DNA from 2 places in the Stenotrophomonas sp. 109824_Sma genome. Region 1 is predicted to be linked to the other one. Evidence: riboswitches for the same ligand, from Rfam matches in the RefSeq annotation. Region 1 holds a riboswitch; the other holds the start of a gene.

Region 1 (15,701 bases):
TGCTGCGCGGCGAACAGGCCGCAGCGCCATTGGGCCTGCATCTGGCGACACAGGACGCACCACCACAGGGCAGCGCCAGCGACTGGCTCACCCAGTTGGCGGCGCTGCAGATGGGTTTGCCGGCGAAGGAGGTACGCCTGGTCTGGAGTGGGCAGGGCAAGGCGCCGGACGTGCAGGTCATCGAGGGGGGTACCGTGCTCGATGCCACGGCGCGGGCCGGTGTACTGAAGGCGCAGGCGGCGGTACTGACCGCCATGCAATGGCCGCCGTTTGAACTGGGCGTACGCCAGGCCGATGGCCGTTGGCAGGTGGTCGGCAGCGATCACAGCGATCTGGCGGCCTGGCGCCGCCAGGTGGTGCTTGCGCTGCTGGGTGGTGCGGTCCTGCTGGCGCCGCTGGCGGCGTGGGCATCGATCCGGCTGGGACGCCCGCTGCACCGCCTGGCCGAAGCCAGCGCACGGGTGGACCTGCAGGCCGCAGCGCCCTTGCCGGATGACGGCCCACGCGAGGTACAGATGCTGGCCGCTGCGATCAGCACCGGTCGCGATCGCCTGCATGCGCAGGCACAGGACATGACCCACATGCTGGCCGCAGTGGCGCATGATCTGCGCACGCCGTTGACCGGCCTGCGCCTACGCGCCGAGTTTGCGCCTGCGCCACAGGCGGCACGGATGGTGGCGGACATCGAGCGCATGGATACGATGATCGAGCAGGTGCTCGACTACGCACGTGGTGAACTGCAGCCGTTGCAGATGCACTCGCTGGATCTGGCTGCGCTGCTGGAGGAGTGCGTGCAGGCGGCGCTGCTGCGCGGAGCCGGCATCTCCATCCAGGGGCCGGACACGCTGCGCTGGAACGGCGATGCGCTGCTGATCCGGCGCGCGGTCGACAATCTCATCGACAACGCCGAGCGCTACGCCGGGGCCGTGGAGCTGCAGCTCGCCATGGCCGGCCACAGGGTGCAGCTGGATGTGATGGACCGCGGCCCGGGCATCGCCGAGGCCGACCGTGCACGCCTGCTGCAACCGTTCCAGCGCAGCGAGAGCTCGCGCAGCCGCGCCACCGGTGGCGCCGGGTTGGGGTTGGCTGTGGCCGCCAATGTGGCCAGGCGGCACGCAGGCGAACTGCAGCTGCTGCACCGTGAGGGCGGCGGGCTGATCGCGCGCCTGTTGCTGGGGACGTTCTCCTGAACACCGGCGTGGTTCATGGATGAAGTATTTTTATAATATGATTAGGTGGCTAATCATATTGAAGGGGTGCCATGATCAAAGCCAAGCACCATGCCCTGCTGGATGAGGCGCAGCGACGCGGCCACGCCAACGTCGCGCAGCTGCGCCTGTGTTTCCAGCTGCTCTCGCTGGCCTCGTCGATCGATCGCGACTGCGCTGCCCGGCTTGCACCGCACGGGCTCAGCGAGGGCCGCTTCATCGTGCTGTTCCTGCTACACGGGGCGGGCGGCACGCTGCCGCCCCATGAACTGGCAGAGCGTGCCGGCGTGACCCGTGCCACCATCAGCGGCCTGCTCGACGGCATGCAACGCGAAGGCCTGCTGCAGCGTCGCAGCGATGCCGAGGATGGCCGCCGCCTGCAGATCGTGTTGACCGCAAAGGGGGCGCGCCTGGCCGAAGCGCTGTTCGAGCAGCACACACAGTGGATCGGCGGCCTGTTCAACGGCCTGGATGCGGATGAACAGCAACAGCTGTCACGGCTGCTGCACAAGGTCTGGCAGCACACGGACGCCGGGCGGGAATCCGCAGCATGAGCACGCCCATTCCAGCGGAACGGCGGCGCGCACTCAACAGCGGCAACGCCGCCGCTACCCATCTGGCCGAATGCCTGGCAGTGGATTTCGCCGAGCTGTTGCAAGGGGTAGCGCCTGCGCTTGAACCCGAAGCGCTGCACCGCATGCACGAAGCCTCAGGCAAGGGCATCACCCAGCGCATGGCCTTGGCCGCGCAGTTGCTGCGCGGGGCGGGGCAGGGCGCGCCTGCACTCTGGCAGCATCACAGCTCCGATACCGTGCGCGGCTGGGCCTGTTATCTGATCGGCAGCGATGCTCGCGCAACGTTGGCAGAGAAGCTGCAGCAGATGCGCACGCTGGCCGACGACCCACACTTCGGAGTGCGCGAATGGGCGTGGCTGGCGCTACGCACGGACATTGTTTCCGCGCCGGTGCAGGCGCTCGGGTACCTGCAACCGTGGACACAGGAAACATCGCCGTACCTGCGCCGCTTCGCCTGCGAAGCACTGCGCCCGCGTGGTGTCTGGGCCACGCACATCGCCCTGTTCAAGCAACATCCGGAACATGCAGTGGCGCTGCTGGAAGCACTGGCCGATGACCCGGAACGCTATGTGCAGGATTCCGTCGGCAACTGGCTCAATGATGCCGGAAAGACAAAGCCGCAGTGGCTGCGCGAACTCTGCGCGCGCTGGCAGCGCGAGCACGACAGCACCGCCAACGCCTACATCCGCAAACGCGCGATGCGCTCGCTTCGGTAGTGCCGGCCGCTGGCCGGCAACCCCAGGCCATTCAAGCGAGCATGGCACATGCGCCTGTCACCCGGACGCGGTAAACAGTGCATTGCCCATGTCCATCCGCAGGGAAGTTGATCATGCAGAGCACGCTCCAGGTCACGCTGTTCGGCCCGCTTGGCGACAGCCCGGCATTGCAGTTGCCGGGGCTGGAAGGGCCGTCGGTCGCCATCCCGGAAGCGGCCCTGCGGCGGTTGGTCTCCGACCTCTACACCGCCCGTTCCCTGCTCAACCCCGAGCAGCTGGACGAGGCCAGGCAGGAGCTGGATCGCGTGCTGGAACGCTGGGCCGACATCCACGAAGGCCTGCTGCTGGACGTGGAAGTGCATGGCAAATGAGCGACTCTGCGTGGCTGCTGCCAGGTAGGCAGCGCTGGCGCGCACCTCGCTGAACCGGGTCCCCAGTTGCGGATGAAACATTTTGCACTGCGCAAAAGCTGTGCTATCAATACACCCCATGAACGCAGCCGCTACCCGCTTTTACTGGTATTACTTTCCGAAGCCACTGGCGGAGGAAGGACTGCGCTCACCCTGAAGAAAGCTTCAGACGCATTCCCGAAAGCCGCCAGCGAACCTGGCGGCTTTTTTCATGCCGCCACGCTGGGGACCCCCAACGTTCCGGAGATCTCCTGCAATGCCCCCGCACACCGACGACCTGCGTATCCGCACCATCGAACCGCTGACACCGCCCGCCCAGCTGCTGGCGATGCTGCCCTGTGACGATGAAGCCTCCGACACCGTCAGCGCCTCGCGCGCGGCCCTGCACCAGATCCTGCATGGCCGTGACGATCGCCTTGCGGTGGTGGTGGGCCCGTGCTCGATCCACGACCCGAAGGCCGCCATCGAATACGCCCAGCGCCTCAAGCCGCTGCGCGACGCGCTGGCCGGCGAACTGGAAATCGTCATGCGCGTGTACTTCGAGAAGCCGCGCACCACGGTGGGCTGGAAGGGCCTGATCAACGATCCGGACCTGGATGGCAGCTTCAGGATCGACAAGGGCCTGCGCATCGCCCGCGGCCTGCTGCGCGACATCAACAAGCTCGGCCTGCCAGCCGGTGTCGAGTTCCTTGACGTGATCTCGCCGCAGTACATCGCCGACCTGGTGGCGTGGGGCGCGATCGGTGCACGCACCACCGAAAGCCAGGTGCATCGCGAGCTGGCGTCGGGGCTGTCGTGCCCGGTCGGCTTCAAGAACGGCACCGATGGCAACGTGAAGATCGCCGCCGACGCGGTGGGTGCAGCGTCCAATCCGCACCACTTCCTGTCGGTCACCAAGCAGGGCGGTACCGCCATCGTATCGACCGCCGGCAATCCGGATTGCCATGTGATCCTGCGCGGCGGCAAGCAGCCGAACTACGACGCAGGCAGCGTCGCCGACGCCTGCCAGGTGCTGGCCAAGGCCAGGCTGCCGACGCGCCTGATGATCGACGCCAGCCATGCCAACAGCCTGAAGAATCCGGAAAACCAGCCGAAGGTGATCGAGGACATCGCCGTTCAGTTGGAAGACGGCGAACAGCGCATCGTTGGTGTGATGATCGAGAGCCATCTGGTTGGTGGCCGCCAGGAACTGGTGGAAGGCCAGCCGCTGGTCTACGGGCAGAGCATCACCGATGGCTGCATCGACTGGGACACCACCGTGACGGTGTTGCAGCGACTGGCTGCGGCCGTGCGCGCCCGTCGCGACGTGAAGGTGTCCGAAGCCGCTTGAGTGCGGCACGTGTGTGGATGGCGGCCAGCGCCTGCGGGGGTGCGGCCGCGATCAGGGCCGGCCGGAGTTGGAGACCGGCCCATCTGCACCGGCGATGCGCCTGGCGCTGCGCATGAGCGACAGCGCCAGGTACATCGCCGGGGTGGTGCAGTAGATCCGCGCCAAGCCTGGAACCCCATGCTCGGCGAACGCGAACCTCAATGCACTTCGTCGTGGTACACGAACTTCGGCATTTCCCAGCGGTAGTGGATCGCCAGCAGGCGCAGCGCGAAGCCGCCGCCCAGGCAGCACAGGATCGCAGTGGCATCGGCCACGCCCCAATGCAGCAGCAACAGATAGGCCGCGCCGGTCAGCAGCGCGATGATCGCGTACAGCTCCTTCTGGAAGATCAGCGGCACCTCGTTGCAGAGGATGTCGCGCAGCACGCCGCCGAACGCGCCGGTCAGCATGCCGGCGATCAGCACGATCGGCATCGCATGGCCGGCCTCGCGCGCGATCGAGCAGCCGATCAGGGTGAAGGCGATCAGGCCCAGGCCATCGAGCACCAGGAAGGTGCGGCGGAAGTGGTGCATCCAGCGTGCGACCCAGGTGGCGATCAGCGCCGCGCATACGGTGAAGCCCAGGTACTCGGGATGCTTCACCCAGCCCAGCGGGTAATGGCCGAGCAGGATGTCGCGCAGCGAGCCGCCGCCGAGGGCGGTGACGCAGGCGATCATGACCACGCCGAACAGGTCCATGCGGCGGCGGCCGGCGGACAGCGCGCCGGTCATGGCTTCGGCGGAAATGGCGATCAGGTAGATGATGGACAGCAGCATGGGGCAGGCTCCGGGCGCGGTGGGGCCGGCCATGCGCGTATACCGCCACTGCCTGCGCAATGACGGGATGACGATGACCGGTGCCGCTCCCGCTGTCCTTTTGCCTGAGAGTTCAGCGGCGTGGGCCGCGTGCCCCTTCGGCGGATCGTCCCGGGCGTGCCCGGTGACCTCTCTCCAGCTCGGCGAGTCGAATGCATGGTTGGTGGGATTCCAGCCCACCGGCCTGAGCGATCATGGGAGCCTGCGCCTTCGGCGGGCGCCAGCGCGGCGCCTCTCTCCTGCATTCGGGCGCCAGTATATCCGCTGCAGTGCAGCACGGCATAATCCGGGCATGGCCCCGTCCCTCCGCCCGTGGTTCCTGTACCTGCTCGAATGCCGCGATGGCAGCTATTACGCCGGCATCAGCACCGATGTGGAGGCGCGTTTCGCCGCCCACCAGGCCGGCAAGGGCGCGCGCTACACCCGGGCACGGCCACCGCTGCGCGTGCTGGCCGTGCGCGAGTACCCGGACCGGGCCGCCGCCTCACGCGCCGAGTGGCAACTCAAGCAGCAGCCGCGCGAACGCAAGCTGGCCTGGCTGCAGGCACCAGCCGAGACGCTTCTGTAGATCCACGCCCACGCTCGGCTCCGGCCTGCCGACATCGCCGGTCCCAGTAGAGCCACGCCATGCGTGGATGGGCTGCCCGGCCCATGCGATGATCGCCCCGCGCCCAGCCCTGGAGACCCGGATGTCCACGATCGCCCTGCTGTTCGCTCTCTCCGCATCAACAAGTCCCGCCGCAGACCCGGCCACCATCGCGGCCATCGAAGCTACCTGCCACGATTACGTCGACGGCCAGCTGGAGGCCGACCCGCAGCGCGTCGCCCGCTCCCTGCATCCGGATCTGGCCAAGCGCGCGGTCCTCGGCGATACACCCGATGAACGCCTGGGCCTGCGCCGGATGTCGAAGGAAGAGCTGGTCTCGCTGACGAAGCAGGGCGCGTTGAAGACGCCGAAGGATCAATGGGACCGCCGCTGCACGGTGCTGGACGTGACCGGCAACGCGGCCTCGGTGCGGCTGGAAACCCCGTGGTTCGTCGACTACTTCCACATGGGGCGCTTCGACCAGCGCTGGGTCATCGTCAACGCACTGTGGTATCCAAAACCAAAGGCGAAGTGAGCGCGATGCGCGCTGCTGGCAAGGCATTGATCTCCGTCGTCGTAGTGGTCGCCGGTATCGCGCTGCTGCCTGGCCTGCTGTACCTGCTCGGACTGGCGCTGGTGGAAGGCCGGCCGAAGCCGGCGGACCGCGCGCCCAGTGGTGTGGCTGCGTGCAGTAGTGAACCACGGGCGGGATACCAGCCGATGAACCCCTGGCGCTTCGCCGCGCAGTTCTTCGACAAGGACGTGATGCAGAAGAAGGTGCCGGAAGTGGAGCGGGAGGCCTTCTGGATTGCCCGACGCCATCTGTGGCGACAGCCTCGGCACGGCATGCTGCGCTGGCATCTGAGCAGCACCGCGTTGACGATCTGGATCACCCGGCATTGGAGTACCGCGCAGATTGCCGATACCGCAAGGAAGGAGGACTTCTGCCGGACATGGTCGAAACGGCGGGTGCCAGGTGGCCCGATGAGGCAGTAGAGCCACGCCATGCGTGGCTGAGCTCGATGCGTCCTGCACAGACATTCATCCACGCATGGCGTGGATCTACTCCCAGGCAGAGAACCGTGTCCGTCTTCGGCCCTACCGCTTCGGCCGCCGGTCTTCCTGGTCATCACCGAAGATGATGCGCGCGCTGCGCTGGTAGCTCCAGTACGCGACCGCCCAGTTCAGCAGCACCACGATGCGGTTGCGGAAGCCGATCAGGAAGAACACGTGCGCGGCCAGCCAGAACCACCAGGCCAGGATGCCCGACAACTGCAGCCGGCCCAGGTGCACGATCGCGGCCATGCGGCCGATGGTGGCGAGGTTGCCGTAGTCGGCGTACTTGAACGGCCCCGGTGCCGCCTTGGCATGCAGCCGCGCGCGGATCACCTCGGCCACGTACTTGCCCATCTGCTTGGCGGCAGGCGCCACGCCGGGCACCGGCTTGCCGTTGGCCTGGTTCAGTGCGGCCAGATCGCCGGCCACGAACAGCTCCGGGTGGTCGGGCAGGGTCAGGTCCGGTTGCACCTGCACGCGGCCGGCGCGGTCCAGCGGCACGTCCAGCGTGCGCGCCAGCGGCGAAGCAGCCACGCCGGCGGCCCACACCACGGTGCGTGCCGGCACGAACTGGTCACCGAGCTTGAAGCCCTGGCTGTCGATGTCGCTCACCGGGGTACCGGTCAGCACTTCCACGCCCAGCTTTTCAAGCTGCCGGCGCGCCTTCAGCGAAAGCACTTCCGGGAACGAGGACAGCACGCGCGGGCCGGCCTCGACCAGCCGCACCTTGGCGCTGGCCGGGTCGATGTGGCGGAATTCGTTGCGCAGCGTATGCCGCGCGATCTCGGCCAGGGTGCCGGCCAGTTCGACGCCGGTGGGACCGCCGCCGACCACCGCGAAGCTCAGCCATGCCGCCTTCTTCGCCGGGTCCGGTTCGGCCTCGGCGCGCTCGAATGCCAGCAGCAGCTTGCGGCGCAGCGCGATGGCATCGTCCAGCGTCTTCAGGCCGGGCGCATCATCGGCCCACTGGTCGTTGCCGAAGTAGGCGTGGGTGGCGCCGGTGGCCAGCAGCAGGCTGTCGTAGTCCAGCGTGCTGCCATCGGCCATGCGGATCTGCCGGGCCTGCTTGTCGATGGCGACCACTTCGCCCAGGCGTACTTCCACGTTGCGCTGGTGGCCGAGGATGTGGCGCAGCGGTGCAGCGATATCCGGCGCGGACAGGCCGGCGGTGGCCACCTGGTACAGCAGCGGCTGGAACAGGTGATGGTTGCGGCGGTCGACCAGGGTGATGCGTATGCGCTCGCGGGCCAGGGCACGGGTGGCCCAGAGGCCGGCAAAACCGCCGCCGACAACGACCAGGTGGGAAACGCGCTCGCGACTCATCGACTCACTCCAGTGGGGGCATTGGGGGAAGCGCCTGGCATCTTCGCACGGCGGCTGCCTGTCACGTCAGCGCCCGCGTGGATCGGCGATACTCGGGTTCAGGCAACGGCCCCTGAGGAGCCCATGAGCGAACCGGAAAAGCGCATCGCCCTGTTGATCGACGCCGACAACGCGCCGGCCTCGAAGATCGACGAGGTCCTGGCCGAAGTCGCCCGCTACGGCGTGGCCAACGTGCGCCGCGCCTATGGCAACTGGAAGAGCCCGCGGTTGAAGGGCTGGGAAGCGGTGCTGCACGAATATGCGATCCGCCCGATCCAGCAGTTCGCCTACAGCAAGGGCAAGAATGCCTCCGACATGGCGATGGTGATCGATGCCATGGACCTGCTGTACGCGCGCAACCTTGATGGGTTCGCCATCGTGTCCAGCGATGCCGATTTCACCCCGATGGTGATGCGCCTGCTGACCGATGGCGTGAAGGTGTATGGCTTCGGCGAAAAGAAGACGCCCGAACCGTTCGTCAACGCGTGCTCGAAGTTCACCTATCTGGAAGCGCTGGGCCAGACCCATGCCAGCGTGCCGGATGCCGAGCAGGCATCGAGCGAACAGGCGTCGAACGAGCCCGTCGCCAGTGATGATGCGCGCCCGCGCAAGAGCGGGGCGGAGATGCGCAGCGACACGCGGCTGGTGAAGATGCTGCGCCGCGCGGTGTCCTCGGCCGAGGGCGAGGATGGCTGGTCGCACCTGGGGCCGGTCGGCAGCCAGATCGGCAACCAGGCCTCGTTCGATCCGCGCAACTACGGCTACGGCAAGCTCAGTGATCTGCTGGCAGCAATCGGGTTGTTCGAGCTGAAGAAGGACGGCAAGTCGTCCTACGTGCGCGCGCTGCCAAAAAAGAGCCGGTAGTGCCGGCCGCTGGCCGGCAAGCCCCAGATGCCTGGTCCCGCATCCGGCACGCACATCTCCACTCCGATCAGGCGTATCGTTGCCGCTCGCATTGCCAGCAAGGAAAACCCGCATGTTGAAGATCTGGGGCCGCCGCAATTCCAGCAACGTCCGCAAGGTACTGTGGTGCGCCGAGGAGATCGGCCTGCCGTATGAGTCCATCGAGGTCGGAGGCAGCCATGGTGGTACGCAGACGCCGGAGTACCAGGCGATGAATCCCAACAGCCTGGTGCCGGTGATCGAAGACCACGGCCTGCCGCTATGGGAATCGAATGCCATCGTGCGCTACCTCAGCGCGCGCTACGCGCTGGGCACCCTGTACGCCGAAGATCCGATGCAGCGCGCCCAGGCCGAGAAGTGGATGGACTGGAGCACCTCGCGGATGGCGCCGCTGTACAGCGACCTGGTCTGGGGCATCATGCGCACCGCGCCGGCCGACCGCGACGAAGCGCGCATCAGCGCCGCCATCGTCCGCGCCGGTGACTACCTGGCAATGGCCGATGCCACCCTGGCGAAACAGCCGTGGCTGTCGGGCGAGACGTTTGCGATGGGTGACATCCCGCTGGGTTCGCTGATCTACGCCTGGTTCGAACTGCCGATCCAGCGCCCGGAGCTGCCGCATCTGGCTGACTGGTACGCGCGGCTGCGGGAGCGCCCGGCCTACCAGCGCGGCGTGATGTCGCCGCTGACGTAAGCGGTGGCGTTCGGGGTCAGAGCCCTTTTCTGCGAAAAGGGATCCGACCCCCTGGCCATCGGGGTCGGATCCCACCCAGCGGGTGGGCTCCGACCCCTCAATACAGATCCGTCGGATCCACATCCAGCGACCAGCGCACCTTGCGTGCTTCCGGCAGTGCATACAGCTGCGGCACCAACTGCGAAAGCACACCATGCAGCGGCGGCCGCTGCATGGCCGACAGCAGCAGCTGCGTGCGCTGGTAGCCAGCACGCCGTGGCATCGGTGCCGGCATCGGGCCGTAGGCTTCGACCACGTTCTGCTCGCCCAGCAACTGCCGAGCGGCCAGCAGGAACGCGTTGGCATGCTCCACCTGCTGCGCTTCGGCGCGCATCAGCGCCAGATGCGCGAACGGCGGGAATCCGGCCGCCTGGCGCTGGTTCAACTCGGCCTGCGCGAACGGCTGGTAGCCACCGCTCACCAGGGTTTCCAGCAGCGGGTGCCCGGGGTGATGAGTCTGCAGCCAGACCTCGCCGGGGTCACGTGCACGTCCGGCGCGACCGGCCACCTGGATCAGCTGCTGGGCCAGTTTCTCGCTGGCGCGGAAGTCGGCGGAGAACAGACCTTCGTCGATGCCGACCACCACCACCAGCGTCAGCTTGGGCAGGTCGTGGCCCTTGGCCAGGATCTGCGTGCCGACCAGGATGCCGGGCTGGTCGCCCAGTTTCGCCAGCTGCTGTTCCAGCGCGTCGCGCCGTGAGGTGGTGCCGCGGTCGATGCGTACCACGGGGAAGTCGGCGAAGGCGGCGGTGAGGTGTTCTTCCAGGCGTTCGGTGCCGATGCCCTGCGGCTGCAGCGCCAGGCTGCCGCAGGCCGGGCACGCGAGCGGCGCCGGTTGCCGCGCACCGCAGTGGTGGCACTGCAGGCGACGACCGCCACCATGCACCGTCATCGGCGCATCGCAGCGCTGGCATGGCGCGGTCCAGCCGCAGTCGTGGCAAAGCAGCACCGGCGCATAGCCGCGGCGGTTCTTGAAGACCAGTACCTGCTGGCCGCGCTGCAGGTGCTCGCCGATGCCGGCCAGCACATCGGCGGAGAGGCCGTCATGCAGCGGGCGCTTGCGTACGTCCAGGATGCGCACGCGCGGTGGCCGCGCATCGCCGGCGCGCTGTTTCAGGCGCAGGTGGGTGTAACGCCCTGCGTAGGCGTTGTGCAGGGTTTCCAGCGAGGGCGTGGCACTGCCCAGCAGAACCGGAATGCCCAGCGACTTGGCCCGGACCAGGGCGAAATCGCGCGCGTGGTAACGGATGCCGTCCTGCTGCTTGTAGCTGCCGTCGTGTTCCTCGTCGACGATCAGCAGGCCGGCCTGGGGCAGCGGCGTGAACACTGCCGAGCGGGTGCCGACGATGACGCGTGCTTCGCCGCGTGAGGCCGCTGCCCAGACGCGCGCGCGCTCGTTGTCGTTCAACCCCGAATGCAGCGCATGCACGGCGATGCCGAGGCGGCCGCGGAAGCGTGCCAGGGTCTGCGGGGTCAGGCCGATTTCCGGCACCAGCACCAGCGCCTGCTTGCCCTGTGCCAGGCAATGGATGATCGCCTGCAGATAGACCTCGGTCTTGCCGCTGCCGGTCACGCCATCCAGCAGGAACGGCTGGAAGCCGTCGGCGGCGTTGATCGCCGCCACGGCCTCGGCCTGGTCCGGGTTGAGCGTGGGGCCGGGCAGTGGCTGCGCGTGTTGGGGGGCCACGCTCAGCGCAACGCGCTCGGCCAGCCCGCGCTTGGCCAGGCTGCGTGCGGCGGTGCGCCAGTCCTCCATGCGTTCGCCCAGCACGTCCTCATCCACGATGGCTTCGGCCAGCAGTTCGGCCAGTTGCCGTGGGCGGCTGCCGGCGCGCAGCCTGTCGCGCTGATCGCGGCCTTCCGGGGTCAGCTGCCAGCCCCAGTGGTGGGTGTCCGGCAGGGGCTCGCCATGGCGCAGCGGGCCGGGAAGGGCGGTGCTCAGCACCTCGCCCAGGGGGGCGTGGGTGTAGCGCGCCAGCCATTGCAGGCTCTGCCACAGCTCACCCTGCAGCAGCGGCTGCGGGTCGCACCAGGCCAGGGCCTGGCGCAGTCCCTGGCCGTCGTCGATCTGGCCGTGACCGACCACCACACCGACCAGCTCCCGGTTGCCGAATGGCACCTTCAGGCGGCAGCCGACCGCGACCGCCGGGCCATCACCCTCAGGCGACAGGTAGTCGAACAGGCGGGGCAGGGGGACGGGCAGGGCGACCTGCAGGGTCGGAATCGGTGAAAGCATCGGGCCAGTGTAACGGGCCATGCGCGCGCGAATGGCAGAAGAGGGAGCGGCCGGGCGGCGCCCGTTGAATCATAAATGTCACCTAAATATCGGTGTCCATTGGAGATTCAGTCTTATCCACATGTTCTGTGGATAACGTTGTGCGTTAACGGTCAGCGGAAACGCAGAAGGCCGATGGCGACGGCCTCACGCTTGGGTTGGTCAAAAAATCGCCACATAGTAAAAACATTCAAAATCAACAACTTAAGTGTGAAACAATGCTGAAACAGAGTGAATTCAGCTGGATGCCCCAGTTTTCCGCTGCGGGGGCGTGGTGCTGTGCACAACCTGCAGCACGAAGTGCCTGTGGGCGCAAGTCCTACGGGCGTCGATGGCCTGCCGCTATCATGCCGGCAGACCTTTGGAGTGACCGATGACGGCTGTGCCCGCCCCTGTTTCCTCGACCGCGGCCGGCGCGCTGTCGGCGTTCCTGCGTGGCGTCGAGCGCCGTGCCCTGGTGGTCGCTGAACTGCAGTGCGGCGATGCCGCGCGCGCCGAGCAGACCCTGGTGGCGGTGATGCGCGCCTTTGCCGCCGTCGCCAGCGATCTGCCGATGGCGCAGTGGCCGACCCGCTTCTGGACCCTGCTGGGCCAGCGCCAGGCGTTGCGCGAGCCGGCGGGCGGGCAGTGGGGGCCGCCGTTGGCCGCGCTGGGCGCGATGCCACCGCTGCCGCGCCTGGCATTGCTGCTGCGGGTGGGCGGCAGCCTGGATGAGGGCATCGCCATGCGCGTGCTCGACCAGGACGAGGCCGGCTACCAGCACCTGCTGGCCGACGCCTGCCCGCGTGATGCCCACGGCCAGCCGGATGCCTCGGCCTGGCGCCAGCTGGCCGAACAGGTGCAGGCGCGCATCCGTGAGCTGCCGGCCGCGCGCCTGCAGCAGCTGCAGCAACCCGCCGCACCGGCCGCCCACAACGAAGCCCCGACCTCGAGCTGGCGCGCACCGCAGCGCGATGAGCGTGCGGCCGCCCATGGCAAGCGCCGTCGCACGAACGCCAAGCCGCGCTGGCGCGGTCCGCTGATCCTGCTGGTGACCGTGGCGGTGCTGTTGGCCGCAGCGCTGGGCTGGCGCTACTGGCAGGGGCATTCCTTCGGCAGTGATGCACCGCTGCCGGAGGGTGTGGTGGGCGAAGCCGGTCCGGTGACGGTGGAAGCCCTGCCACCAAGCAAGGTCAACGCCACCCCGGATGCGACCACGGCCCAGGCCACGGACGACGCCACGATGCTGGCCGACCGCGACTACCCGCTGGTGGCCGATGCCGACCTGTACGCGTGGACTGCCGCGGGCGGTCCGCTGCCGGTAGACGAATCGCAATCCAAGCCGAGCCGGCCGGAGCCGGCCAGCGCCACGCTGGAAACCGCTGCTGCCGATGAATAAGTCCTGGTTCGCCAGCCTGTTGCTGGCCCTGCCGTTGTCGCTGTCTGCGGCACCGCAATCGTTGAACGTGCCGTTGCCGCCACCGTCGTCGCCGGCCACGCCGGTGGCTTCGCCGGCATCGACGACGGCAGCACCCGCTGCCTTCGCCCAGCTCGATGCGCAGCAACAGCGCCAACGCCGCGCCGACTACGCCGCGTGGCGCGCGTTGCCTGAAGGAGAGCGCGAGCGTATCCGCCAGGCGGCTGCGCGATTCAATGCGCTGCCTGCGGACCAGCAGCAGCGCCTGCGCCAACAGTTCCGCGACCAGGACCAGGCGTTCCGCGACGGGTGGCGGCTGGGCCCGCAACTGGGCCTGGAATTCCCCAAGCTGCATGGCTTGTTCGGCTTCGTGCCCCCGGAACAGCGCGAGACCGCGCTGGCCGTACTGCGCCAGCTCAGCCCGGCGCAGCTGGCCCAGCTGACCCTGGTCGCGCAGCGCACGCCACCGCAGGAACGCGACACCGTGCGCAGCGCCTTCCTCGCCGTGCCCGCCGCCGAGCGCGACAGCTGGCTCAAGCGCCAGGCCGGCCAGTAAAAAAGGGACGGAGGGGATTAAGTCGTTTCAGGCCCGCTAGTGCCGGATACGACTTAATCCCCTCCGTCCCCTTTTTGTGTGGGGCGGCTGAAACCCAGCATTCACGCCATGTCATGGGAATGCACGCGCCGCCCGCGTAAGATGGGCGCCCGCAACCCGGTGCCTGTGCCCTTCGCGCGCAACCGCAGTTCGCGTCAAGCACCTTATGTCTACTGCAACCTCCACGCCGCGCTTCAGCAAGGAAGTCGGCGCCACCGGTCTGCTCGCCCTGCCGCTCGTGCTGGGTCATGTGTCCACCGGTCTGATCTCCTTCGTCGACAACGTGATTGCTGGCCACCACGCCACGGCCACGCTGGCCGCCGTCACCATCGGTACGGCGCTGCTGTGGCTGCCGATGCTGATTCCGATCGGCACCCTGATCTCGCTCACCGCCTCGGTGTCGCAGCTGCATGGCGCCGGCCGCGAGCGCGAGATCGGCCCGCTGTTCCGCCAGGCACTGTGGCTGGCGCTGGGGCTGGGCCTGATCATGTTCACCTTCCTCACCGTGGTGCCGCCGCTGCTGCCGGCATTCGGCATCGCGCCGGACATCGTGCCGGGGACCACCGCATTCCTGCATGCGGTGCGCTGGGGCGGACCTGCGCTGACCCTGTATTTCTGCATGCGCTATCTCAGCGAGGGCATGCACTGGACGCTGCCGACCATGCTGCTCGGCTTCGGTGGCCTGCTGGTGCTGGCACCGATGGGCTATGTGCTGGCCAACGGCAAGCTCGGCTTCCCGGAAATGGGCGCCGAAGGCCTGGGCATCGCCTCGGCGGTGATGATGTGGCTGCAGGCGATCGCCTTCGCCACCTACCTGTGGTTCACCAAGCGCTTCGCCCGCCTGCAGCTGTTCTCGCACTTCGAAGGACCGCGCTGGAAGGCGATCTGGGAGCTGCTGCGCACCGGCCTGCCGATCGGCATCACCGTGCTGATGGAAGGCGGCCTGTTCATCGTCACCGCGCTGCTGATCGGCCGCCTCGGTGCCAATGAAGCGGCCGCGCACCAGATCGCGATCAATGTCGCCCAGCTGTGCTTCATGATCCCGATGGGCGTGGCCGAGGCCACCACCGTGCGCGTCGGCCATGCGGTCGGCCGTGGTGACGGCTTCGGCGTGCGGCGCGCGGCCTGGGCCGGTTACGCGATCATCATGGGCACGCAGACGTTGTCGGCGGCGGTGCTGCTGTTCGGCCACGATGCCATCGTCGGTGTATACACCAACGACCTGGCGGTGGCCGGGCTGGCCTCGACCCTGCTGCTGTACGCGGCCACCTTCCAGTTCCCGGACGGCATCCAGGTGCTGTCGGCCGGCGCGCTGCGCGGGCTGAAGGACACCCGCGTGCCGATGTTCATCGCCATGTTCGCGTACTGGGGCCTGGGCATGCCGCTCGGCGCCGGCCTCGGCCTGGGGCTGGGCATGGGCCCGCAGGGCATGTGGATCGGCCTGATCGTCGGCCTGACCGCCGCTGCCATCCTGATGGGCTGGCGCCTGCGCCGCAGCAGCCTGCGCATCGGCCAGTCGATGTTGTCCTGATCGTCCCGCCCGCCCTGCCGACCCATGGCGGGCGATCCCCTGACTTGTGTCCGATGCCGCATCACGCGGCACCGGCTATGCTGGTACCACGGCAAGAAGCCATCCGGAGCGTTCCATGAATCAACCCGTGCCCCCGCTGCCCCCGGCGCGTCGCAATCCCGTCGCCAGCTT
Region 2 (15,701 bases), 710 kb from region 1:
CGATCCTGCTGTGCTTCCACCACTGGCGCAAGGGACGCGATCGCACCCTGCGATGGGCGTTGCTCTATGTCGTGATTGCCATGGCACTGGGCACCGGCGTGATCTCCCTGCTGAAGGCGCTGGTGCCGATGGAATGCCCGTGGGATCTGCTGCGCTACGGCGGCCATGAGCCCTTCATCGGGCTGTTCACGCTGCGCCCCGACGGTATGGCCCCTCGGGCCTGCTTCCCGGCCGGCCACGCCAGTGCGGGCTATGCCTGGCTGTGCCTGTACTATTTCGCCCTGCTGTGGCGCCCGTCGTGGCGCTGGGCCGGGTTGTGGATCGGCCTTGGCACCGGCCTGGTGTTCGGCATCAGCCAGCAGCTCCGGGGCGCGCATTTCCTTTCGCATGACGTTGCCACTGCATTGATATGTTGGCTGCTTTCGCTCGGCCTGTATGTCCTGATCCGCCGTCAGCTGGACCGTCCCAACCGCCAGGAGGCAAACGCATGAGTGCATCGGTCCAACGCCCCGCCCGCCTTCCCGCGTTGGCGAGTCTTCGCCGCTGGCGGCCGCAGCTGTCCACCGAAGCACTGATCGCACTGACCAGCCTGTTCTTCGCGGTGGCCGGCAACGGCCTGTTCTGGCACAGCGCGATGGCCAGCCATCCGGGCAGCCTCCGCTACGCGCTGTCGCTGCTGCTGTTGCTGCTGGGTGCGCACGGCGTGCTGCTGGGCATCCTGGTCTGGCGCTGGAACGCCAAGGTGGTGATCAGCCTGCTGCTGCTGGTAACCGCATTCGCCGCGCACTACATGAGCCGCTACCACATCTACCTGGATGCGGACATGCTGCGCAACGTGCTGGCGACCGACCCCAAGGAAAGCCGCGAGCTGATGACCGTGTCACTGCTGTGGCCGGTACTGCTGCTGGCGGTGCTGCCGATGATCGTGCTGTGGCGTGTGCAGCTGCGTCGGCGCAGCTGGGGCCGCAGCCTGTTGTGGCGGCTGGGCTTCCTGGTAGTGGCGGCGGTGACTGCCGTCGGCGGCGCGTTGATCTCGTTCCAGGATGTCTCGGCACTGATGCGCAACCAGCGCGAAGTGCGCTACCTGGCGACACCGGCCAACGTGCTGCTGGGCATGCCGCGTGCACTGCGCGGTGACAACCCGGTGCAGCGCGCGCCGAAGCTGCCGATCGGCACCGATGCCAAGGCCACCCCGCGCGCGCCTGCCAGCAAGCCCCGCCTGCTGGTGATCGTCATGGGCGAGACCGTGCGCGCGCAGAACTGGGGGCTCAACGGTGGCCGCAACACCACCCCGGAACTGGCGCAGGCCAGCGTGATCAATTTCCCGGACATGCACTCGTGCGGCACCAGCACCGAGGTTTCGCTGCCGTGCCTGTTCTCGCCATGGGGTCGCCACGACTACGACGAAAAGAAGATCCGCGCGCACCAGTCGCTGCTGCACGTCCTGAACCGCGCCGGCATCGCGCCGTTGTGGCGTGACAACCAGTCCGGCTGCAAGGGCGTGTGCGAAGGCCTGGACTTCCAGTCGCTGTCCGATGCCACCACACCGGGCCTGTGTGCCGATGGCCGCTGCATGGATGAGATCCTGCTGCAGGACCTGGCCACCCAGGTACGTGCCAGGACCGGTGACCGGGTGGTGGTGCTGCACCAGCTGGGCAACCACGGCCCGGCCTACTTCGAGCGCTATCCGCCCGCGTTCCGCCGCTTCACCCCGACCTGCGATACCCGTGACATCGGCCGTTGCTCGCGCGAGGAGATCACCAACAGTTACGACAACGCCGTGCTGTACACCGATCACTTCCTGACCAGGACCATCGGCACGCTGCAGGGCATGCAGGACTACGACACGGCGATGATCTACCTGTCCGACCACGGCGAGTCGCTGGGCGAGAAGGGCCTGTTCCTGCATGGCGTGCCCTACGCCATCGCCCCGGCCGAGCAGACCCGGGTACCGATGACGATGTGGTTCTCGCCGGGCTTCGCCAGCAGCCGCGGGCTGGACCTGCAGTGCGTGCGCAAGCGTTCGGCGGCCTACACCGACCATGACAACCTGTTCCCGTCGGTGCTGGGCCTGATGCAGGTGAAGACCTCGCTGTACGAGCGCGACCGCGACGTGTTCGCCAGCTGCGAAGGCTGAGGGTTGTTCGGCAGGGCTTGCAGCCCTGCACCTGCAAAGGCAACTGCAACCGCAACGGCCGAAGCAACAGCAACAGCGTGCATTCCGAGGGATGGCGGGGTGGGTCCGGTTGCGGGGGACGCCGTGAATACGTCCATGTAGGCTCGGTCGCCGCATCCATGCGGCTCACGCCCCCGCCACCGGACCCGCCCCGCCTTCGACAGTTTTCCGCAATCGGTTGGAACGACCTTGGGGTCAGATCCGTTTTCCGGAGGAAAACGGATCTGACCCCATTTTGATTGTCGATACCTGACAGATGTGTCGACCAAGGTCGACACCTACCGACAGCACACGGAATCTGTCAGAGGTGGGGCGGTGTCGGAGTGCGGGGTGTCAGCCGCATGGATGCGGCTGCCAAGCCTACAGGGACGTACTTGCGGCGTCCCCGCAGTCCGACACCGCCCCGCCAAACCACGGGTAGTCCGCTGTTGCTGTTGCTTCGGCCTTTGCCGTTGCTTGAAGGCCTCTGCGGGTGCCGGGCGCCGCCCGGCCGACTTCCGCCACTTGCGGTGGCAGCGACTGCCCACTAGCCTTCGGCCGTCGTTCACCACCCAAGGACCGCCCGTGAAACACCGTCATCTCCTGCTGGCCTCGGCAATCGCCGCCGCCACGCTGGCCCTGGCCGCCTGCAAGAAGGAAGCTGCCCCAGGCACCGATACCGCCAGCAGCAGTGCCCCGGCCGGCGAAACCGCCGACCAGTTCGTGGCCCGCATCAATGCCGAATTCAAGGCCGCCTACCCGGAGATGACCTCGGCGCAGTGGCTGTCCTCCACCTACATCAACAGTGATTCGGAACGCATCGCGGCCAAGGCCAACGAGCGCTCGCTGACCCAGCTCAACAGCTGGATCGAACAGGCGGCCACGTTCGACGGCAAGCCGATGAGCGAGGACAGCAAGCGTGCGATCCACCTGCTGAAGCTGATGTCGTCGATGCCGGCACCGCGCGACCCGGCCAAGCTGGCCGAGCTGACCCAGATCGCCACGCGCATGGAAGGCAGCTACGGCGCCGGCAAGTACTGCACCGATGCCAACGATCCGAACTCCTGCCGCCAGTTGGGCGAGCTGGAGCAGGTGCTGGCACGCAGCCGCGACTACGACAAGCAGCTCGATGCCTGGCAGGGCTGGCACAGCACCACCAAGAGCATGCGCGGCGACTACCAGAAGTTCGTCGGCCTGGTGAACGAAGGCGCCAAGGGCATGGGTTTCACCGATGCCGGCCAGATGTGGCGCAGCGGCTATGACATGCCGCCGGAACAGATCGGTCCGGAAACCGACCGCCTGTGGGAACAGGTCAAGCCGATGTACGAGCAGCTGCACTGCTACGCACGCGGGAAGCTGGACAAGACCTACGGCAAGGACAAGGCCGAAGTGGGCAATGGCCTGATCGCCGCGCATCTGCTCGGCAACATGTGGCAGCAGGACTGGTCGAACCTGTGGGACCAGCTGGAACCGTACCCGGGTGCCGGCAGCCTGGACATCACCGCGGCGCTGGAAAAGCAGTACCAGACCAACCTGAGCGCAGCGCTGGCCAAGGCCGGCAAGGACGCCAACGTGGCCGCGCAGTACAAGGCGCAGCGCGAGGCCGAACTGCGTACCGCCAAGCAGATGACCGAACGGGCGCAGGACTTCTACGTGTCGCTGGGCATGCCGTCGCTGCCGCAGTCGTACTGGGAACGCACCCAGTTCATCAAGCCCGACGACCGCGACGTGGTCTGCCACGCCAGCGCCTGGGACATGAACATGGAAGGCGACGTGCGCACCAAGATGTGCATCAAGCCGAACGAAGAGAACTTCACCACCATCTACCACGAGCTGGGCCACATCTATTACGACCTGGCCTACAACCCGCTGCCGCCGCTGTTCCAGGGCGGTGCCAACGATGGCTTCCATGAAGCGATCGGCGACACCATCGTGCTGGCGATGACGCCCAAGTACCTCAGCTCGATCGGCCTGGTCGACGCGCCGACCGAGAGCCGCGAAGCGGTCATCAACAACCAGATGCGCATGGCGCTGTCGGGCGTGTCGTTCCTGCCGTTCGGGCTGATGATCGATCGCTGGCGCTGGGGCGTGTTCGATGGCTCGATCACCGCCGACAACTACAACAAGGCATGGTGGGACCTGAAGGCCAAGTACCAGGGCGTGGCGCCGGCCAGCACCCGTGGCGAAGAATTCTTCGACCCGGGCGCGAAGTACCACGTGCCGGGCAACACCCCGTACACGCGTTACTTCCTGGCGCGCATCCTGCAGTTCCAGTTCTACAAGGGCCTGTGCGACGCGGCCGGCTACAAGGGCCCGCTGCATGAGTGCACTTTCTACGGCAACAAGGAAGCCGGCCAGAAGTACTGGGCGATGCTGAGCAAGGGTGCCAGCCAGCCGTGGCAGGCCACGCTGAAGGAGCTGACCGGCACCGACAAGCTCGATGCCGGCCCGATGATCGAGTACTTCACCCCGGTCAACGAGTGGCTGAAGCAGCAGAACGAAGGCCAGATGTGTGGCTGGCAGGCCAACGCGGCACCGGCGGCGAAATGAAAAAAGGGGCGGATCCGCGAGGATCCGCCCCTTTCTGGTAGTGCCGGCCGCTGGCCGGCAACCACGCGATGAAGACCCATTCGACAGCCGGCCAGCGGCCGGCTCTACCGAAATGTCTGTCAGCTGTTCTTCTTCGCCGCCATCGCTGCAGCCAGCTCGGCCTTGAATTCCTCGAAGGTCTGGCCCTTTTCCTTCGCTTCGGCCTGTGCGGCATCGCGTAGCGCATCGGAGTACATCAGGCGCACCGGCGTGCCGTTGCGCTCGTGCAGCTCACCGGCCTGCATGATCAGCGCCAGCACCTGCGCAGCGCTCTCGCTGTGGCCCGCGATGCGGCCATCCATGCCCAGCACCCATTCGCCATCACGGCGCACGACACCGGCCAGCAGGGTGCGCTGCGCGTCGCGCAGTTCGGCATGCGGCTCCACCGGCGAGGCCTGGGCAGCGGCCTTGTTGGCGGCCTGCTTTTCCTGGCGACGGCGCTGGTCGCGGCGGGTCTTGGAGCTGGTGGACATGGTGCGGTACCGCTGCGAGGGGGGCGCAAGGATAGCGCACCCCGCCCGCAGCGCTGCTTCACGTCGCCTCAGTCCAGCACTTTGCCGTGGCGCCAGTACCCCATGAAGGTGATCGCGCGGCGGTCCAGCCCGCAGTCACGGACCAGATGGCGACGGATCGCCATCACGGCCCCGGCCTCACCTGCGACCCAGGCGTACAGCGGCCCCGCCACGCGGCTATCGGCCTGCTCCCAGAGGATCTGCGTATCGACGTCGATCTCCTCCAACGCATCGCCGGCAGCCACGCCCGAGGCCGCAGCCAACCTTGCCTGGACTGCCTGCAGCAGGGGCTGCCCGTACGCCGCCTGCCCGCGCGGCAACCAGACCAGCTCGGCCGTGGCCGGCGCCTTCAGGGGAACCGCATCACCGGCCTGCGCCACTTCCAGCAGGGCCAGCGTGCGCGGCGGATCCACCATGGCCGCCAGTTCCTCGAGAATCCCGGCCACTGCCGGCAACGCGGTCTCGTCAGCCACCAGCAGCACCTGGCCAACGCCCGTCGGCGGCTTCCATTCCCAGCCCTCGCTGCTGTCGGCGCAGTCGGCATCCGGGGCCAGCAGCACCACGCGGTCGCCCGGCCGGGCATGCATGGCCCAGCGCGAGGCGGGACCGGTCACGCCGTGGATGACGAAATCGACATCAACCTCGCCCTGCTCCGCACGCAGCTGGCGGATGGTGTAGGTGCGCATCGGCGGGCGCTGATCGTCCGGCAGGGCCCGGTAGCGTGGATACCAGTCGTCGCCGCTGGGGACCTGCGGCACCTCCTGGCCGGGCAAGGGGAAGAACACCTTGATGCGCTGGTCCGGCCCTTCGGTCTTCATCCGCGCCACGTCGGCACCGGTGAACACCATGCGGTCCAGGGAAGGGGAAAGAACGCGGCGCTCCTTCAGCGCCACCTCGAACAGGCGGTAGGTCTGCTGCGCAGCCATGGGGGAACCTCATGCAACGACATTGGATCGGCTGGCTGTCGTGCACCTGTGCACCGGCTGGCTGGAGTGCCCAGCCTAGTCCGGTGGTTTCCCGTCGCAAGCGCTGCGGGCGTCGCGGCCTGCCCTACCCCTGCACGCTGCTCAGTGACCCGTGCAGGCCGCCTGCGCCGTGCGTTCACGCTGGTGTTCCCAGTACCAGAACACGAAGCCGGCGCCGAAGAACGCGGCCTGGCCCAGCGCCAGGTGCAACGGGCTGGCGCTGAGCAGCGGCGACACCACGCCGGCCACCACGGTGCTGATCATCAGCTGCACGAACGCCTGCAGCGACGAGGCCAGGCCACGCTGGTGCGGGTACATGTCCAGCACCGCGAGCGCCAGGATCGGGAAGATCAATGCCATGCCCATGCCGCCCAGGAAGATCGGCAGCACCGCCCACGGCAGCACGAACTGCGGCGCCAGCGCCACGTAGCCAACGTTCAGCAGCACCGACAGCGCGCACAGGCCGAAACCGATGGCGACCTGGCGGGTGGGCGTGGTGTGCCCGGCCATGCGCCCGGACAGGAACGAGCCGGTGGTCATGCCGCCGATGGTGGGGATGAACAGCCAGGCGAAGCCGCCCTCGCCCAGGTGCAGGTGCTGCATCACGAACACCGGCGCCGAGGAGATGTACAGGAAGATGCCGCCGAAACCGATGCTGCCGGCCAGCGCCAGGCGCAGGAAACGCGGATTGAAACCGATGCGCACGTAGTCACGCATCAGCACGCGCGGCGACAGCGGCACCCGTGCCTCGACCGGATGGGTTTCCGGCAGGTAGCGCGCGGTCGCTGCCAGCAGGACCAGTGCGAACACCACCAGGAACCAGAAGATCAGCGGCCAGCCCGCGCCACTGAGCAGGATCCAGCCACCGATGATCGGTGCAATGGCCGGGGCGATGCCGAACAGCATCGACACCTGGCTCATCAGCCGCTGCGCGTCGTGGCCGTGGTACAGGTCGCGGATCACCGCGCGGCCGACGATCATGCCGACGCCCGCGGACAGGCCCTGCAGCGCGCGGAACGCCAGCAGCGTGGTCAGGTCGGTGGAAAGCGCACAGCCGACCGAGGCGCCGACGAACACCACCAGGCCGCCGAGGATCACCCGCTTGCGGCCCCAGGCATCGGACAGCGGGCCGTGTGCCAGGCTCATCAGGCCGTAGAACAGCAGGTACACGCTGATGGTCTGCTGCACCGCCACCTCGTCCACCGCCAGGCGCTGGGCCAGCTGCGGGAACGCCGGGAAGATGGTGTCGATCGAGAACGGACCGAACATGGCCAGGCCGGCGAGCAGCAGTGCCATGCGGCGGGTGGAAGGAGCAACAGCGGCGGTCATGGAGAAGGCGTCCGGCAGGGCCATGCGCGGCACGCACGGCGGGCGCCGGTCCCCTGCAGCAGGGACGGCGCCAGATGAATTCGGGTATTCGCCCATCATAGGTGGGGATTGCGCCTGACGCCATGCAGCAGTGCACAAAACGCACGGACGGGCCATCGGCCATTCAGGCGCCGCGGCCGGGCCCGGAGGCGGCTGGCGCGCCCGCAACGGGCTATAATCGGCGGGCAACACGGTGGGAGAAGCGGAACACCGCTGCCGAAGGCGCAACGCCCGTAATCGCTCAGGCCCGATACCACCCGTAACACAACTCTGGAGAGACCGGTTCGATCCGGCGCCGAAGGGGCACGAAGCCGCGGTTTTCCGCGCTTCCAAACTCTCAGGCAAAAGGACAGAGGGGCGCCCCGCAGACCGCCGACCGGCGGCTTGTGCCCGTGCGTGTGCCCTTTCCTGACGGATCCTTCGCCATGTCCCAGAACACCCCTTCCCTGCGTGAGCTCGAGCACCACAATGCGTTCGTCGAGCGCCACATCGGCCCCAACGATGCCGAGATCGCGCAGATGCTCGACGTCGTCGGCCATGCATCGCTGGATGCGATGACCGATGCCATCGTACCGGCCAAGATCAAGTCGCCGGCGCCGCTGGCACTGCCGGAATCGATGACCGAAGTGCAGGCACTGGCGAAGATCCGTGCGATCGCCGACAAGAACACCGTGCTGCGCAGCTTCATCGGCCAGGGCTACTACGGTACCCACACGCCGAACGTGATCCTGCGCAACATCCTGGAAAACCCGGCCTGGTACACCGCCTACACTCCGTACCAGGCGGAAATCTCGCAGGGCCGCATGGAAGCACTGATCAACTTCCAGACCCTGTGCGCCGACCTCACCGGCATGGAAATTGCCAACGCCTCGCTGCTGGACGAAGCCACCGCCGCCGCTGAAGCGATGACCCTGGCCAAGCGTTCGGCCAAGTCGAAGTCGGACACCTTCTTCGTGCACGACGCCGTGCACCCGCAGACCCTGGAGCTGCTGCGCACCCGCGCCGAGCCCATGGGCATCGTGCTGCGCGTCGGCACCCCGGCCGAGGCACTGGAAGCGGAAGCCTTCGGCCTGCTGCTGCAGTACCCGGACACCTTCGGCCAGGTCGGCGACTACAAGGCGCTGGTCGATGCCGTGCACGCACGCGGCGGCCTGGTGGCCGTGGCCAGCGACCTGCTGGCGCTGACCCTGCTGGCCGCCCCGGGCGAATGGGGCGCGGACATCGTGGTCGGCAACAGCCAGCGTTTCGGCGTGCCGTTCGGCTTCGGCGGCCCGCACGCCGCGTTCATGGCCTGCCGTGACGCCTACAAGCGCTCGATGCCAGGCCGCCTGATCGGCGTCTCGGTCGATGCGCAGGGCAACCCGGCCTACCGCCTGACCCTGCAGACCCGCGAGCAGCACATCCGCCGCGAGAAGGCCACCTCCAACATCTGTACCGCACAGGTGCTGCTGGCGGTGATGGCCTCGATGTATGCCGTCTACCACGGCCCGGAAGGCCTGACCCGCATCGCCCGTCGCACCCACCGCCTGGCCTCGATCCTGGCCGCGGCACTGCGCACGGCCGGCGTGCAGGTCGGTGGCGACTTCTTCGACACCCTGCATGTCACCGGCGTGCACGCCGATGAGATCCACGCCAAGGCCCGCGCCGCCGGTTACAACCTGCGCGCGATCGACAGCGATTCGGTCGGCATCAGCCTGGACGAGACCGCCACCCGCGCCGACGTGGTCGCGCTGGCCGCCGTGTTCGGTGCGCAGGCCGACGTCGACGCGCTGGATGCCAGCACCGCCGATGCGCTGCCGGCCGGCCTGCTGCGCCAGTCCGCGTTCCTGACCCACCCGGTGTTCAACACCCACCACAGCGAGCACGAACTGCTGCGCTACCTGCGCTCGCTGGCCGACAAGGACCTGGCGATGGACCGCACGATGATCCCGCTGGGCTCGTGCACCATGAAGCTCAACGCCACCGCCGAGATGATCCCGGTGACCTGGCCGGAGTTCTCGCAGATCCACCCGCTGGTGCCGGCCGACCAGGCGCTGGGCTACAAGGAACTGATCGACACGCTGGAAGCGATGCTGGTGGAATGCACCGGCTACGACGCGGTCAGCCTGCAGCCGAACTCCGGCGCACAGGGCGAGTACGCCGGCCTGCTGGCGATCCGCGCCTACCACCGCTCGCGCGGCGAAGACCACCGCGACATCTGCCTGATCCCGGACTCGGCGCACGGCACCAACCCGGCGTCGGCGCAGATGTGCGGCATGAAGGTGGTGGTGACCAAGACCGATGCCAACGGCAACGTCGATGTCGAGGACATCCGCCTCAACGCCGAGAAGTACAGCGACCGCCTGGCCGCGATCATGATGACCTACCCGTCCACGCACGGCGTGTTCGAGGAAGAGGTGGTGGAGATCTGCGAGATCATCCACAAGCACGGCGGCCAGGTGTACACCGACGGTGCCAACATGAACGCCCTGGTCGGCGTGGCCAAGCCGGGCAAGTGGGGTTCGGATGTTTCGCACCTGAACCTGCACAAGACCTTCTGCATCCCGCACGGCGGTGGCGGCCCGGGCGTCGGCCCGTGCGCGGTCAAGGAGCACCTTGCCCCGTTCCTGCCGGGCAAGCTGGGTGACAACGGCCCGGTCGGCATGGTCAGCGCGGCCAGCTTCGGCAGCGCTTCGATCCTGCCGATCAGCTGGATGTACATCGCGATGATGGGCCGCGACGGTCTGCGCAAGGCCACCCAGGTCGCGCAGCTCAACGCCAACTACATCGCCAAGCGCCTGGCCCCGCACTTCAAGACCCTGTACACGGGCCGCAACGGTCTGGTGGCACACGAGTGCATCCTGGACGTGCGCCCGCTGGAGAAGACCAGCGGCATCGGTGCCGAGGACGTGGCCAAGCGCCTGATCGACTTCGGCTTCCATGCCCCGACGCTGAGCTTCCCGGTGGCCGGCACGCTGATGGTGGAGCCGACCGAGAGCGAATCGCTGCACGAACTGGATCGCTTCATCAACGCGATGATCCAGATCCGCGAGGAAATCACCGCGATCGAAGACGGCCGCCTGGACCGCGAGGACAACCCGCTGAAGAACGCGCCGCACACTGCCACCGCAGTGACCGCCAGCGAGTGGACCCACGCCTACCCGCGCGAACTGGCCGCCTTCCCGCTGGCCAGCCTGAAGCAGAGCAAGTACTGGCCGCCGGTGGCGCGTGTGGACAACGTGTACGGCGACAAGAACGTGATGTGCGCCTGCATCCCGGTCGATGCCTACAAGGATGATGAAGTCGAGGCTTGATTCCTCACTGCATCGGTAAAGAAAACGGCCCGCGCAAGCGGGCCGTTTTCATAAGGGCGTGTGGACCAAGGTCCACACCCACACACATCCGGTCACGGGTCCGGCATCTGCCCCAGGCTCAACTGCCACGACACGCCGAAGCGGTCCTGCACCCAGCCGTAGCGGTTGCTGAAGTCATAGTCGCCCACCGGCATCAACCAATGGCCACCCTCGCCCAGTACGCGTGCGGCACGTTCGAACTGCTCGGCGCCGGAACACTCGACGAACAGCGAGATCGACGGCGAGAAGGTGAAATCGTGCACGTCCAGGCTGTCGAAGCACAGGTAGTGGGTGCCACCGAGCAGGAAGATGGCCTGGCGGACCTGCCCGGGCACGCCGGCGCCGGCGCCCTCGGGGTGGCGTTGCAGGGCCAGCAGGCGGAAATCGGCAAAGGCTTCGGCGTACAGGGCCAGCGCGGCCTCGGCCTGGCCGGTGAACATCAGGAAGGGACGGCTGCGCAGCATGCGGTGCTCCTGGTCGACGGGCCAGTGACGGCCCACGCGATCAGGATGGCACGGCGGATGTGCAGCCCCCGTGGTAGTGCCGGCCGCTGGCCGGCAGCTTCAATCAGGCCTCGCGCATGCGCCGTGCGATGGCGCTGCTGGCGGCGATCGTGGCGGTCAACGCCACCATCGACAGGAACTGCAGGCGGGTGTGCGACTCACTCAGCAGCAGGCCGAAGATCAGCGCCAGGATCGCCAGTGCACAGCAGGTCAGCCACGGGAAGCCGGCCATGCGGAACGGCAGGCGGGTGCCCAGGCGATCCGCGCGCCGGCGCAGCACCAGCTGCGAGACCAGCGACAGCGTCCACACCAGCAGGCAGGTGGAACCGACGATGTTCAGCAGCACCGGCAGCACCCGGTCCGGGAACAGCAGTTCCATCACCGTGGCTGCAAAGCCGAACAGCACGCTGGCCAGCACGGCGATCACCGGCACCTGACGCGGGTCGGTCCAGCCAAGCACGGCCGGCGCTTCGCGGCGCTGCGCCAGCGAATACATCATGCGCGAGGCGCCGTAGAGGTTGGCATTGAGCGCCGACAGCAGCGCGATCACGGCAATCAGGGTGATGGCGGTACCGGCGCCCGGGATGCGGGCGATGTCCAGCACCGCGGCGAACGGCGACTTCAGCGCCTCGCTGGTCCATGGCACCACGGCGATGATCACGCTCAGCGAGCCGATGTAGAACACCAGGATGCGCCAGGCCACGGTGCGGATGGCTCGGGCAATGCTGCGCTCGGGGTCTTCGGTTTCGGCCGCCGCCACGGCCACGATCTCGGTGCCACCAAAGGCAAAAACGACAACCAGCAGCGCTGCACCGATCCCGGCCAGGCCCTTCGGTGCGAAGCCACCGTGTTCGGTGAAGTTGCTCAGGCCCGGCGAGGTCACCTGCGGCAGCCACCCCATCAGCAGCGCCACGCCAATGGCGATGAAGGCCAGGATCGCCGCCACCTTGAGGATGGCGAACCAGAATTCGAACTCGCCGAAGTTCTTCACTCCGAGCAGGTTGATCGCGGTGAAGAACAGCATGAAGGCCAACGCCGCCATCGGTACCGGTATCGCCGGCCAGACCGTGGCCAGCAGCCCGGCTGCACCCACTGCTTCGGCGGCGATCACGATCACCAGCTGCACCCACCACAGCCAGCCCACGGTGGCACCGGCGGTAGCGCCCATGGCGTCGGCTGCATACACCGAGAACGCGCCACTGGTGGGCTTGGCCGCCGCCATCTCACCCAGCGCGTTCATCACGATGATCACCAGCGCACCAGCGACCAGATACGACACCAGCACCGCCGGACCGGCCGCCTGCACGCCCACGCCCGAGCCGAGGAACAGGCCGGCGCCGATGGCACTGCCCAGGCCCATCATGATCAGCTGGCGGGGCTTGAGCGAATGTCCGAGGCGGGACGGCGAAGCGGTCGGAATCGAGTTGGGCATCGGCGGGGCTGGCGGCGGGCTACAGGGGCGACACCTTACCCTGTCCCGTGCCCACGGGGATAGGCACAGCGCAGCAGTCGGCTCAGGCCAGCGCCGGCTCGCCGACGTTCCCACCGATACGGGCGCGGTAGGCGCGCGGCGAGAAACCGGTTTCAGCCTTGAACTTGCGGGTGAAGGCGCTCTGGTCGCTGAAACCGCAGGCCTGGCCGATGCAGGCGATGCTGTCGTCGCCATGCAGCAGGTGCATGGCCATCTGGATCCGCAGCCGGGTCAGCACCTGCTGCGGGGTCATCTGGAACACCTTGCGGAAGCTGCGCTCCAGCTTGGACAGCGAGAAACCGGTGATGTCCAGCAGGGTCTGCATGCGCACATTCTCGGCGTAGTGCGCATTGAGGTGGGCCAGCGCCAGCCGCAGCTGCTCGTACTGGGTGCCGAGGCTGTCCTTCTGGCCGAGGTCGCGGGAAATGCCGATCAGCCCCTCGATGGCCCCATCGACCACCAGCGGGCGCTTGCAGGTCAGGCACCAGCCCGGTTCGCGGTTGGCGAACAGGTGCAGCTCCATCAGGTTCTCGATCACCTCGCCGGACAGCACGCGGGCGTCCTGGTCGACGTAGTCCGCACTGAGGCCGGTCGGGTAGATCTCGGCCGCGGTACGCCCGATCACGTCCTTGCGCGCGCGCAGGCCCAGCCGCCGCAGCATGGTCTGGTTGACGTGGGTGTAACGCCCCTGGCGGTCCTTGATGAAGAACAGCACATCCGGGATGGCGTCGAACAGGGCTTCGATGTCGGCGGGCTCGACTCGCATGCCACAAGCATAGCCGAGGCCCCTTGCCGGTGCGATCACCCTTGCGGGACTTGCGCTTAACGCCGCCAGGCCCACCGTGGGGGCCAGCCCCCACCGGAGAACCGGCCATGCCCCGCGGTGACAAGTCCGCCTATACCGAAAAGCAGAAGCGCCAGGCCGAGCACATCGAAGAGAGCGAGCGCGAACGCGGCGCCAGCGAAAGCACCGCAGAGCGCATCGCCTGGGCCACTGTGAACAAGCAGGATGGTGGCGGCAAGCGTAGTGGTAGCGGGCGCAAGGTGGCGAAGAAGGCAACGGCGAAGAAGGCGCCGGCCCGCACGACGGCCACGAAGAAGGCAGCAAAGAAGACGGTGGCCAAGAAAGCCAGCACCACCGCCTCACGCAGCGCTGCCGCGAAGAAGGCAGCGAAGACCCGTGCGGCAAAGAAGACCGTGCGCAAGGTGGCGGCGAAGAAAGCAGCACGTACCCGCGCGCGCGGCTGAACCCTTCGATCAGGGCGACAGCGTCCTCATCCACGCGGCAACTTCGGCTGCAGCTGCGTCGGCGCGCGCCTGCAGCAGCAGATGTGGCCCCTCCAACGACACATGGCGGGCATCGGGCAACAAGGCCTGCAGCTCGGCCACGCTGGGCGGCCACAGCAGGCGGTCCTGCCGGGCATGCAGGCACAGCGTCGGCACTTCGATTCCTGGCAGCAATGCGCGTACGTCGACCCGCAGCGTCGCCGCAGCACGCTGGCGCAGGGTTGCCGCCGGCACCTGCGTGATTGCCAGGCTCAGCTCGCGCAGGTTCGCACGCGTCCGCCATTGCCCCAGCAGCAACCGGGCCATCAACGCCAGTGGCGGCAACGGCCACGCCGGAGCCAGTATCCGCGCGCTCGCCGCAGGCAGCGGCACCGGCCTCCGTGCGAAGGTCGTACTCAGTACCAACCCATGCAATCCAGGCAGCCCGGCCACCGCCAGTTCGATGGCCAATGGTCCGGCGAACGACTCGGCCAGCAGCACAAAAGGAGATGCCGGAAGCTGCGGGCGCAGGATCGACGCCAACGTGGTGTAGTCCTGCGGCCCCTGCGCGGGCATCGGCAGTACCTGCATCTGCATGCCCCGCGCCTGCATTGCCTCTACGAAGTGCGCCGACAGCAGGCCGGTGCCATCCAGGCCTGGCAGCATCACGACCGGCAGCATCACGGCATTCATCACGTTGATCACCCTTCAGGTTTCTTCGCACGGCTCCCTGCCTGCAGCTTCACGCATTGGCTCGGCCCAAGGAAGTGCACGGCGGCACACGCGGCGCTACGCTGGTGGTCCCGACGGAACGGAGAAGGCGGCATGCGCAAGCCACGCGGGCTCAGCTGGACCGGCATTGCCATATGCACACTCTATCTCGCGCTGACCACCTGGCTGGTGCTCGATGCCCAGGCCAACAGCGACCCCAAGGGCGCCTACATCCTCATGCAGCTGCCGGTGATGCTGCAGACCGCAGCACTCGATGCCATCAGCATGGGTGGGTGGCTTTCCGGAAAGACCTGGACGACCGTCTACCTGCTGGTGATGCCCCCTACCCTGGTCGTGCTGTATGCCGTGGGGGCCATGCTCGGCAGTGTTCTTGAACAATGATGGTGATGTGTCGGCCTGTCTGAGCAGGCAATGGGAATACGGCCGCCCAGGGCGGCCGTATTCCTGTCACGGGTTCAGCAGTCTGCTCAGGCTGCGCGACGCGGCACGGCCGAAGCCGCTGCGCCTTCCACCTTGAACACCGACACCGACGTGGTCAGTGCATGCGCCTGTTCTTCCAGCGCGCGGCTGGCCGCGGTGGCTTCTTCCACCAGCGCGGCGTTCTGCTGGGTCACCTGGTCCATCTGCACCACCACCTGGTTGACCTGCTCGATGCCGGCGGCCTGTTCCTTGCTGGCCGCTGCGATGTCGCTCATCAGCTGGGTCGTGCGCGAACTTGCCTGGGCCACACGCGCGATCGCGGCTTCCGATTCAACGGTCACCGCCAGGCCACTCTTCACCTTGGCGGCGGCGTCTTCGATCAGCTCCT

Evidence for each region. Region 1 has a riboswitch for glycine ahead of ACZK1G_RS19900 (trimeric intracellular cation channel family protein). Riboswitches for the same ligand answer to the same signal wherever they lie in the genome.
Region 2: linked by a shared signal. The riboswitch ahead of gcvP (aminomethyl-transferring glycine dehydrogenase) and the one ahead of ACZK1G_RS19900 (trimeric intracellular cation channel family protein) in region 1 are both predicted to bind glycine.

The regions. Positions count from the first base shown of each region.
Region 1 covers NZ_CM151078.1:4,232,438-4,248,138, reverse strand. Annotated here, with positions in the region: gene ACZK1G_RS19925 (sensor histidine kinase) at 1-1,190, shown strand, start outside; gene ACZK1G_RS19920 (MarR family winged helix-turn-helix transcriptional regulator) at 1,262-1,762, shown strand; gene ACZK1G_RS19915 (DNA alkylation repair protein) at 1,759-2,499, shown strand; gene ACZK1G_RS19910 (hypothetical protein) at 2,613-2,870, shown strand; gene ACZK1G_RS19905 (3-deoxy-7-phosphoheptulonate synthase) at 3,166-4,239, shown strand; gene ACZK1G_RS19900 (trimeric intracellular cation channel family protein) at 4,437-5,054, opposite strand; glycine riboswitch at 5,139-5,242, opposite strand; glycine riboswitch at 5,256-5,345, opposite strand; gene ACZK1G_RS19895 (GIY-YIG nuclease family protein) at 5,386-5,661, shown strand; gene ACZK1G_RS19890 (nuclear transport factor 2 family protein) at 5,783-6,214, shown strand; gene ACZK1G_RS19885 (hypothetical protein) at 6,220-6,675, shown strand; gene ACZK1G_RS19880 (NAD(P)/FAD-dependent oxidoreductase) at 6,778-8,058, opposite strand; gene ACZK1G_RS19875 (NYN domain-containing protein) at 8,182-8,961, shown strand; gene ACZK1G_RS19870 (glutathione S-transferase family protein) at 9,074-9,694, shown strand; gene ACZK1G_RS19865 (primosomal protein N') at 9,792-11,969, opposite strand; gene ACZK1G_RS19860 (hypothetical protein) at 12,382-13,386, shown strand; gene ACZK1G_RS19855 (DUF3106 domain-containing protein) at 13,379-13,960, shown strand; gene ACZK1G_RS19850 (MATE family efflux transporter) at 14,166-15,530, shown strand; gene sppA (signal peptide peptidase SppA) at 15,646-15,701, shown strand, end outside.
Region 2 covers NZ_CM151078.1:3,517,978-3,533,678, forward strand. Annotated here, with positions in the region: gene ACZK1G_RS16675 (phosphatase PAP2 family protein) at 1-491, shown strand, start outside; gene ACZK1G_RS16680 (phosphoethanolamine transferase) at 488-2,137, shown strand; gene ACZK1G_RS16685 (M2 family metallopeptidase) at 2,741-4,705, shown strand; gene ACZK1G_RS16690 (hypothetical protein) at 4,825-5,217, opposite strand; gene ACZK1G_RS16695 (siderophore-interacting protein) at 5,286-6,182, opposite strand; gene ACZK1G_RS16700 (multidrug effflux MFS transporter) at 6,324-7,550, opposite strand; glycine riboswitch at 7,850-7,952, shown strand; gene gcvP (aminomethyl-transferring glycine dehydrogenase) at 8,015-10,882, shown strand; gene ACZK1G_RS16710 (VOC family protein) at 10,975-11,385, opposite strand; gene ACZK1G_RS16715 (amino acid permease) at 11,489-12,856, opposite strand; gene ACZK1G_RS16720 (AraC family transcriptional regulator) at 12,939-13,661, opposite strand; gene ACZK1G_RS16725 (hypothetical protein) at 13,769-14,143, shown strand; gene ACZK1G_RS16730 (alpha/beta fold hydrolase) at 14,153-14,854, opposite strand; gene ACZK1G_RS16735 (hypothetical protein) at 14,987-15,274, shown strand; gene ACZK1G_RS16740 (methyl-accepting chemotaxis protein) at 15,361-15,701, opposite strand, start outside.